Regions from separate parts of the Paenarthrobacter sp. NPDC056912 genome, predicted to be linked through region 3. Evidence: riboswitches for the same ligand, from Rfam matches in the RefSeq annotation. Region 3 holds a riboswitch; each other region holds the start of a gene.

Region 1 (2,195 bases), on a different contig from region 3:
CAGCTCCCCCACGATCCTCGCGGCGGCGGGAGTCAGGAGGACTCCGTGGCGGAAGAAGCCGGTGGCGATCACGAGGCCACTGATGTCCGCCTCGGCGCCGGCAGCGCGCCCGAGGAGCGGGGCATTGTCCGGAGTACCGGGCCTGGCACGCGCCGTTGCTTCGATGAGTTCAAGTTCAGCGACGGCGGGGACCAGGACTTGTGCATCCCGCAGGAGCTGGTAAACCCCTCCCGCGGACACGGCATCGGACGAGGCAGATAAACCGTCCTCGCGCTGGGTCGCCCCGACTACTACGGTTCCGTCTTCCCGGGGCACGATGTAGACAGGGACGCCTCGAACCATTCCGCGGACGGTTGAGGTGATCAAGGGTTGCAGATGCGCGGGAACACGCAGCCGGAGGATGTCACCATAGACAGGCCGCAGTGGAAGGTTAAGCTCCTGGGGGAGGCCGGCCAAATGCGCGGCGCCCAAGCCGTTGGCCACCACGGTTTCGTTGGCCAGGACCACTCCCCCGGTTTCCAACTCGACCCCTGAGACCCGCGGACCATCCCAGAGCAAACCCCTTGCCGTTGCACTGATCGCAAAGCCGTCGGCCGCCCCCGGCAGCCAGGTCCGAGACCCTGGCGTATGGTGACCCAGCCCGGCCAGAAGCCGACGCGCCAGCTTGCGGGGGTCAACCTGGTGATCGGCCGGGATGTCGAAAGCACAGGATATCTGCGGACTGAGGAGCGGTTCACGTCCCCTCGCGTCCCGCAGGGACAGCGGTTCCACGGCGAGGCCGGATGCCTGCTGCACCAGGCGGAGGTCTGCGAGCGCGCGGCGGTCGGCGGCGTCGGCACCCACGGCGAGCGTCGACGTCGTGCGGTAGCCGGTGCTTTCCCCGCCGCCAGGGAGGTTGGCTATGAAGGCGGGCCACAACCGTGACGACTCGAGCATGAGTTCCAAGAGGTCTTCCTCCTGGTAGTGCAATTCGCTGACCGGCGCGAGCATACCGGCGGCGGCGAAGGTGGCCCCCGTTGCCGGCGCAGGGTCAATGAGTGCCACGGAGTAGCCCCGCCGCCGCGCTTCGTGGGCAATGCCCAGGCCAATGATGCCCGCTCCGATCACTGCGACGTCAGCAAGGATGGGCGGTGCGGTGCTTGGGGTTTGGCGGGAATCTGCCATTCGGTTCCTTCCCTACGCCGGTACTAGCCGGATCAGGTCAAGCGGTCGGCGCTGAAGCCCTCTCAGCCGGACGGTCATATGACGAACGTCGCGGCTCCCGCAGTACGTGCTTAGTTTAGAGGAACTACTCTGGTATCCATGACCCAGCATGATGTCCACACCACTGCCCGCCTCTACTTATGCACCGACGCCCGCAAAACCCAGGGCGATTTTGAAGACTTCGTCGATGCCGCATTTGAAGGCGGCGTGGACATCATCCAACTCCGCGACAAGACGCTTGAGGCCGCCGAGGAATTGGAGATCCTGGAAGTCCTGCACAAGGTCGCGCACCGGCACGGGCGTCTCTGGGCAGTCAACGATCGAGCCGATGTCGCCAGTATTTCCGGGGCTCCCGTGTTCCACATCGGCCAAAAGGACCTCCCGCTCAAAGCCGCCCGCCACCTCCTCCACGACCCCTCTGTCATCGGCCTTTCCACGCACACGCCGCGGCAGATTGACGCAGCCATCGCGGCTTCGCCGGGCCAAAGCGGACTGGACTATTTCTGTGTTGGTCCGGTCTGGGCAACTCCCACAAAACCCGGCCGCGAAGCGGTCGGCCTGGATTTGGTCACATATGCCGCGGAAGCCGTCAAACGTGCTGACGAGGACACCGTGGGGGGTTTGCTCCTGCCTTGGTTCGCCATTGGCGGGATCGACCTCACCAACGTTGAGCAGGTGCTCGCAGCGGGGGCTAGCAGGATCGTCGTCGTGCGCGCCATCACCGAAGCGGAAGACCCGACGGCGGCCGCCAAGGCGCTGCTCTCGGCGTTGGACGCTGCCTGAACCTCAGGCGGTCAGCCCTAGGCCCGTCATACGGCGGGCATGCCTTTCGGCGAGCCCTGCCGTCAGTTGGCTGACAGCGGCGCGGGCGTCTCCGCCGCTCCTCAGCATCGGCCCAAGGCGGGGGTGTTCCAAACCGACACGCTGAGCCTGTGTCAACGCCTCACCCACTAGTCGGCGTCCCCACAGCGCCAACCGGGACGCCAGCCGCG
Region 2 (2,195 bases), on a different contig from region 3:
TCGCCGAAGTGACGTCACTCGGCCTTGTCCAGATGACCCGTAAGCGCATGGGAACGGGCCTCCTTGAGGTCTTCGGCGAGCAGTGCGAGCACTGTGCCGGCCGTGGCATCGTGACGCACGATGAACCCGTGGAGCATCGGCGGGCCAACGTGGTAGCCGCCGAGCAGCACCGGCCCCACACCGAATCCCAGCCTCCGGCTGCCCGGACGGAACGCAAGCGCCGTCGCGGCAAGGGCGGGGGGCAAGCCGTAGCAGAAGCACCCGCGCCGGTTCACACCCCGGCGTCGGCACCGGCAGCACCGTCTACGGCCCCTGAGACCGTGGATCCGGTGCGTCAGGCGAAGGCTGATGCAACCAGGGCAGCGCTGGCTACCATTGCCGCAGCCGCGCACGCTGCGCACCTGCACGATGACGAAGTCCACCGTGCTGAGGAGCTCGCACAGGCAGCGGGACAGCACCAGCCTGCCGGTGAGCAGGTTTCCGGAGATGTCACAGCCAAAGACGCTGAGGACGCAGCCGCCCGCGAAGCCAGGTCTGCTCCTGTCCTCAGGTTTGGCGGGGAAGAGGTGGCGTTGCCGTTCGTTGAACACCATGAGGAACCGCAGGCGACCAAGCCCGCCATGAGCCTTGACCTTCTGGCCGAAGCGTTCTCCCACCTGGGAGCAGCTCCGGTGCTCGAGGAACAGCCAGCCAGCGCGGGATCTGCGCCGGAGGCCGTTGCAGCCGCAACGGTTGACGAAGATCCCGAAGCCGCTGCTCCTGCACGGGGTCGTCGTGGCCGCCGGAACCGCAGCGCCAGCCGGGCCCAGGGCGCAGCTAATGAGACCAGCGTGGAACACCACGAAGTATCGGCGCCAGCCGCGGGTGGGACGGCCCATGAGGCCAAGGCTCCCGTGGAACCAGCCAAGAAGGCGCCCGCGGATGAGCCCATCATCCTGGGTGTCGGAGTGCCTGCTTCCGAACTCTAGAGGTTCAAAGCCATGAGAAGGGCCCTGCAAACTCCGTTTCCAACGGACGCTGCAGGGCCCTTTGTTGTCCCGCAGGTCCATCCGGATTCCTTGCCGGTTCCTTGCCGACACCGCAGGAACCAGTGCGGTCACATCCACGCTGCTCGGCGGCGCAGTTCCCGGGCGGCGGTGCTTCCCGGCTAGGCTAGGTATTTGACACGGGGTGCCAGGCATTGGGCCAGGCTGAGATCCAGACCCGTTGAACCTGTCCGGTTAGCACCGGCGAAGGGATGTCCCCAGTGACTGTATTGTCATATTCTCCCGTCTACCGGTTGCCGTCTTCCGGCCGGACAACCCCGAGGGTGCTGAGCATCGCCGGGTCCGATCCTTCGGGCGGCGCTGGAATCCAAGCGGATCTGAAGAGCATCGCTGCCCATGGTGGATACGGAATGGCTGCCATTACGGCCCTCACGGCGCAAAACACCCTGGGCGTCCGTGCGGTGCACGTGCCTCCAGTGGAGTTTCTCCGCCAACAGTTGGACGCCATCAGCGGCGACATCACCATAGATGCCGTCAAGATCGGGATGCTCGGCGACGCAGCCGTCATCAACGAGGTCCGCAGCTGGCTCGAGGATGTGCGCCCCGCCGTCGTGGTCCTTGATCCGGTGATGGTAGCCACCAGCGGTGACCGTCTCTTGCGTGAATCGGCAGAGACAGCCTTGCGTGCCCTCCTGCCGTTGGCGGACCTGGTTACTCCCAACCTTCCCGAGCTTGCCATGCTGCTGGGAGAACCTGAGGCGCCTGATTGGGCATCTGCTCTGGACCAAGGCAAGCGGCTGGTCGCTGAATGCGGAAATACCGTCCTGGTGAAGGGCGGCCACCTGGCCGGATCCGAGTGCCCTGACGCGCTGGTCAACACCAGCGGGCTGTTGCGCCAGGACGTGGTCGAGGTGGCCGGCCCGCGCGTTGAGACCATGAACAGCCACGGCACGGGCTGTTCCCTGTCGTCCGCGCTGGCAACAGTGCAGGCCCGCAAGGGTGACTGGGAAGCTTCCTTGCGGGAAGTAAAGCCATGGTTGATTCAGGCGCTGACAGCCTCCGACGCCCTTGAGGTAGGACAGGGAAGCGGTCCCGTTGATCACTTCCACCACCTTCGCGGCGGGCCCCGGGCAGGTGAATTTGCGGCGACGCTGTGGAAAGAAGCCGTGCCGGAGCTCGACGCCATCTACGGCCTCAGCTTCATCCAAG
Region 3 (2,195 bases):
GGCCGGACCCTGCTGCGGAACGCAACCCGACGTCGTCGAGCGCTTCATGGACGCGGGACCAAATCTCTTCGCGCGGCACGGCGAGGTTCTCCGCACCGAAGGCGACGTCGTCGCCCACCCGTGAGAGGACCACTTGCGTTTCCGGGTCCTGTTGCATGAGGCCGGCGCGGCCACGCTGCTCGCGGGGAGTAACGCCGTCGATCAGCAGCGAGCCGGTCTCGTCCGAGTCGTCTTCCTCGTCGCCCAACACCCCGGCGAGGGCATGCAGGAGCGTCGATTTGCCGGCGCCCGAAGGACCCAGCAGCAGCACCCGTTCGCCGGGTTCGATCCGGAGGTCCAGGCCCTGGATGGCAGGCTGGGCCCGGCCGGCATGCCGCCATCCCCAGCCCTCGGCTGAGATGGCGGCAGGCCTCACCGTGCGGCTGTTGGTGGCGGGCATCAGCTGAAGACTGGCTCCGAAGCGGCCTTGCGGGACGCGAAGGAGCTCAGGACGCCGGTCGTGGCCAGGCCGCGGGTGGCGATCCAGGACACCCCGCCCGCGATGATTGCGCCGGAGATGGTGGTGAACGTGATGTAGGCAAGCTTGTCGATTGCCTCGTAAGCGATGTTCCAGCCCCACGGCAGGAAGGAGTCGTTGAGTCCGCAGAAGAGTCCGGCTCCTGCGCCGGCAAGGAGTGCCGTGGGCAAGTTGAACTTCTTGTAGCGGAACGCAGCGAAGATCAGCTCGGCGCCGAGGCCCTGGAGGACGCCGGAGATGAGCACGGTGGTGCCGTATTGCGAGCCCATGATGAGCTCGCCCGTGGCGGCAACGGCTTCGCAGAACAGGGCCGCGCCGGGCTTGCGGATAATGAGCATGCCCAGGACGGCAGGGATCATCCAGCCACCGGCGATCAGGCCGGTGAGCGGCGGATACGTCGCGTTCATGGGGATGGATACGATCGCGGCGCCCTGGGACCAGGCCCAGAAGATCACGCCGCCTGCGATGGCGATGAGGGCCGCCACTACGATGTCTACTACACGCCAGTTATAACTGGTCTTCTTCACGTTTACCGTGGTCATTTTTCTGCCTCCTGAGGTTACAGGAGGGGAAAGTGCTCCCCGGATTTCCAACCGGCCTGCGCCGCCCGGATCCGGACACTCTGAGAAGCTCGACTCCCTTGCGCCGGTACTAACCGGATCAGGTTCGAGGGTCTGCGGCTGTCCGCACTCTCAGCGCCCTCGCGGTGTTCTGCATCTCTGCAGAGCCCGACGGCGGCGCTCCCCTGTCGTTATCAAATCTGCCCTTGTGGGCTGGTTCAGTTTACACCTGCGGGCCGTGGCGGGCGCTTTTGTCTAGTCACAAACGCGTTCCTCTGTTGCGAGGCCCGCTCTGCGCCCTCCTCCCCCGGGTTTGCACGCACACCAGGCCCCACAACGGAACCTGCGAGAATGAAACCGCAGAATCCACCGCGGCAAAGGGGCACATTTTCATGACAGACCTTCCTCAAGGGGACGTGCCTGGTACGGACTCCGCGCCCCGGCCGCGCCTGGCCGCCAGCGTCATCCTGCTCCGGGACGCCCCGGGCGGGCTCGAAGCCTTCGTCCAACACCGGGTGTCAACCATGGACTTCGCCGCCGGCATGGTGGTGTTCCCTGGTGGCCGCGTGGATGCTGCCGACCACGACGGTTGGGAGTACCCGGCGGAGCTTCTGCAACGCCATGCCGATGACTGGCACTTGAGCTCCATCGGCACGGATCACACCCAAGCGGCCAAGAACGCGGGGACGGTACTGACGGCGGCAATCCGCGAAGTCCGTGAAGAAGCCGGACTGAGCATCCGCGCCACATCCCTGCGACCTTGGGCCAACTGGATCACCCCCACCGACATGCCCAAACGGTTCGATACCTACTTCTATGTGGCCCACCCTGCTCCGGGCGACGAACCACAGCACCAAACCACCGAGGCGTGGCAGTCGTTGTGGATGCCTGTCGATGGCATTCTGGCCGCCGAGGCCGCCGGAACCCTGAAGCTGATGCCGCCCACCTACTTCCTGCTAAAGGAAATGGCAGCGCTGGGAAGCGTGGAGCGGGTGTGGTCCGAAGATCACGCCGTGGTCCCCGTCCTGGCGGGGCCAGGCTCCATGGCAGCCTTCCTGAAGGCGCGGGAAAACCGCGGCTAGCACTACCGGCGCTGCCATTACAGCTAGGCTGAGGGC
Region 4 (2,195 bases), on a different contig from region 3:
TTGGCGTCGGCGATGGCGCCGGGACGCAAGCCATCGCCCAAGGAAAAGGCGACGTCGTACTGGGCGAAGATTTCGCATAGCTCGTCGAAATGCGTGTAAAGGAAGTTCTCCTGGTGGTGCGCCAGGCACCAGCCGGCCATGATCGAACCACCACGGGACACGATCCCCGTGACCCGGTTGGCCGTCAGCGGCACATACCTAAGGAGCACGCCGGCGTGAATGGTCATGTAGTCCACACCTTGCTCGCATTGCTCGATGACGGTGTCCCGGAAGATCTCCCACGTGAGTTTGTTGGCCTCTCCGTTGACCTTTTCCAAGGCCTGGTAGATGGGCACGGTTCCGATGGGCACGGGGGAGTTTCGGATGAGCCATTCGCGCGTGGTGTGGATGTCATCGCCGGTGGACAGGTCCATGACAGTGTCCGCGCCCCATTGCGTTGCCCACTGCAGTTTGTCGACTTCCTCCGCGATGGAACTCGTCACGGCCGAATTCCCGATGTTCGCGTTGATTTTCACCAGGAAGGCCTTTCCGATGATCATCGGCTCGGATTCCGGATGGTTGATGTTATTGGGAATGATGGCCCGTCCCGCTGCCAGTTCGCTCCTGACCAGCTCTACGTCGCAGTTCTCGCGCAGCGCCACAAACCGCATTTCCGAAGTCACGACGCCCTGCCTGGCGTAGTGCATCTGGGTGACGGTCCTACCTTCGACGGCGCGCCGGGGCACCGGTTGCGCCCCCTTCCACTCCGCGGATGCCGCGCCCCGCCGAACCGCTGACTTGCCGTCGTCGAACAGGTTCCGCTCGCGGCCCCGGTAGCTTTCGGTATCGCCGCGGGCTTCCACCCAGGATTCCCTGAAGGGCGCCAAGCCCACCACGGGATCACTTCCCGGGCCTGAGGTCCTGTAGACCCGCAGTGGAGCATTGGCCTGTCCACTGGGGGAGGGCTCCAAGGCGATCTCCGTGACGGGTACACGGATTCCGTTGCCCGGGTCCTCCAGGTAGGCCAGCGAATGGGATTTCAGGGACTGCGTGACGGCACCGCTTGCGGCTGGAGCGGAGTGGTTTTGGGCAGGGCTGTGCTGTGTTTCTGTGGTTCTCAAGGATTACTCACTTCCTTCGCCGGCATTACCCGGACAGGTTCAACGGTCGCAGACTGCGTCAGTCCGATCTCAGCCCCTGCAGGGGCCCCCGTGTGGTCGTAGATGAAGCTACCACAGCTCCGAACGTGCACCCAGTCACATGGCCCGCAAGCGTCGGCGGTGCGGCTGCCGACTAGGCTTTTGCCATGGCCAATATCATCGAATTCAGCGGATCCGTCCTCGTTGCAGCTGACGACGAGCGGGAGGGAATGTGGTCCGTCGACGGTGTCCTGACGTTCGTACGGCCAACCGCGGCGCCGGACGAGGTGCTGGATGGCTGGGTCTTGCCGGGCCTGGTTGATGCGCATTGCCACATCGGACTGGGAGCAGGCGGAGCCGTTGATGAGGCGACCACCCTCGCTCAGGCCCAAGCGGACCTCGACGCCGGAACGCTGCTGATCCGGGACGCCGGATCGCCCAGCGACACCCGCTGGGTCCAACAACGGATGGACTTGCCACGCTTGATCCGGGCCGGCCGACACATCGCCAGGAGCCGGCGCTACCTTCGCGGGCTGGGCCACGAGGTTGAACCCGGGCAACTGGTGGAGACTGTCCGGAAGGAAGCCAGGGCAGGCGATGGATGGGTGAAACTGGTGGGCGACTGGATAGACCGGGGCGTTGGTGACTTGGCGGCCTCATTCCCGGCCAACCTCGTGAAGGACGCCATAGCTGCCGCCCACGATGAGGGTGCCAGAGTGACCGCCCATTGTTTCGCCGAGGACACGATCGACCACATGTTGGATGCCGGCATTGACTGCATCGAACACGCCACCGGCCTCTTGCCCAGGCACATTCCACGATTGGTGGAGCAGTCGGTGCCCATTGTTCCCACCTTGGTGAACATCGCGACGTTCCCTGACATTGCCAACCAAGCTGCGCCAAAGTTTCCGAGGTACGCCGACCACATGATGCGCCTTTGGGAACGCAGGAAGGAACGGGTGCTGGAGGCGTTCGAGGCGGGCGTGGCTATCTACGCGGGCACGGATGCGGGCAGCGTCATCAAGCATGGCCGGATCGCAGAGGAAATGATGGAACTGCACGACGCCGGGCTGCCGC

What was found. A riboswitch is a leader RNA that binds a small molecule or an ion and turns the genes downstream of it on or off. The one in region 3 is predicted to bind thiamine pyrophosphate.
Region 1: another riboswitch for thiamine pyrophosphate. It lies ahead of thiO (glycine oxidase ThiO); the one in region 3 lies ahead of ACFRJ9_RS03810 (ECF transporter S component).
Region 2: another riboswitch for thiamine pyrophosphate. It lies ahead of thiD (bifunctional hydroxymethylpyrimidine kinase/phosphomethylpyrimidine kinase); the one in region 3 lies ahead of ACFRJ9_RS03810 (ECF transporter S component).
Region 4: another riboswitch for thiamine pyrophosphate. It lies ahead of thiC (phosphomethylpyrimidine synthase ThiC); the one in region 3 lies ahead of ACFRJ9_RS03810 (ECF transporter S component).

What each region holds. Positions count from the first base shown of each region.
Region 1 covers NZ_JBHUCD010000028.1:27,569-29,763, reverse strand. The annotation lists gene thiO (glycine oxidase ThiO) at 1-1,164, opposite strand, end outside; TPP riboswitch at 1,156-1,275, opposite strand; gene thiE (thiamine phosphate synthase) at 1,303-1,986, shown strand; gene ACFRJ9_RS22250 (ferritin-like fold-containing protein) at 1,990-2,195, opposite strand, start outside.
Region 2 covers NZ_JBHUCD010000003.1:236,077-238,271, reverse strand. The annotation lists gene ACFRJ9_RS05135 (Rne/Rng family ribonuclease) at 1-968, shown strand, start outside; TPP riboswitch at 1,157-1,255, shown strand; gene thiD (bifunctional hydroxymethylpyrimidine kinase/phosphomethylpyrimidine kinase) at 1,238-2,195, shown strand, end outside.
Region 3 covers NZ_JBHUCD010000002.1:382,828-385,022, forward strand. The annotation lists gene ACFRJ9_RS03805 (ABC transporter ATP-binding protein) at 1-439, opposite strand, end outside; gene ACFRJ9_RS03810 (ECF transporter S component) at 439-1,059, opposite strand; TPP riboswitch at 1,137-1,274, opposite strand; gene ACFRJ9_RS03815 (NUDIX domain-containing protein) at 1,470-2,159, shown strand.
Region 4 covers NZ_JBHUCD010000017.1:114,403-116,597, forward strand. The annotation lists gene thiC (phosphomethylpyrimidine synthase ThiC) at 1-1,100, opposite strand, end outside; TPP riboswitch at 1,095-1,202, opposite strand; gene ACFRJ9_RS17980 (amidohydrolase family protein) at 1,286-2,195, shown strand, end outside.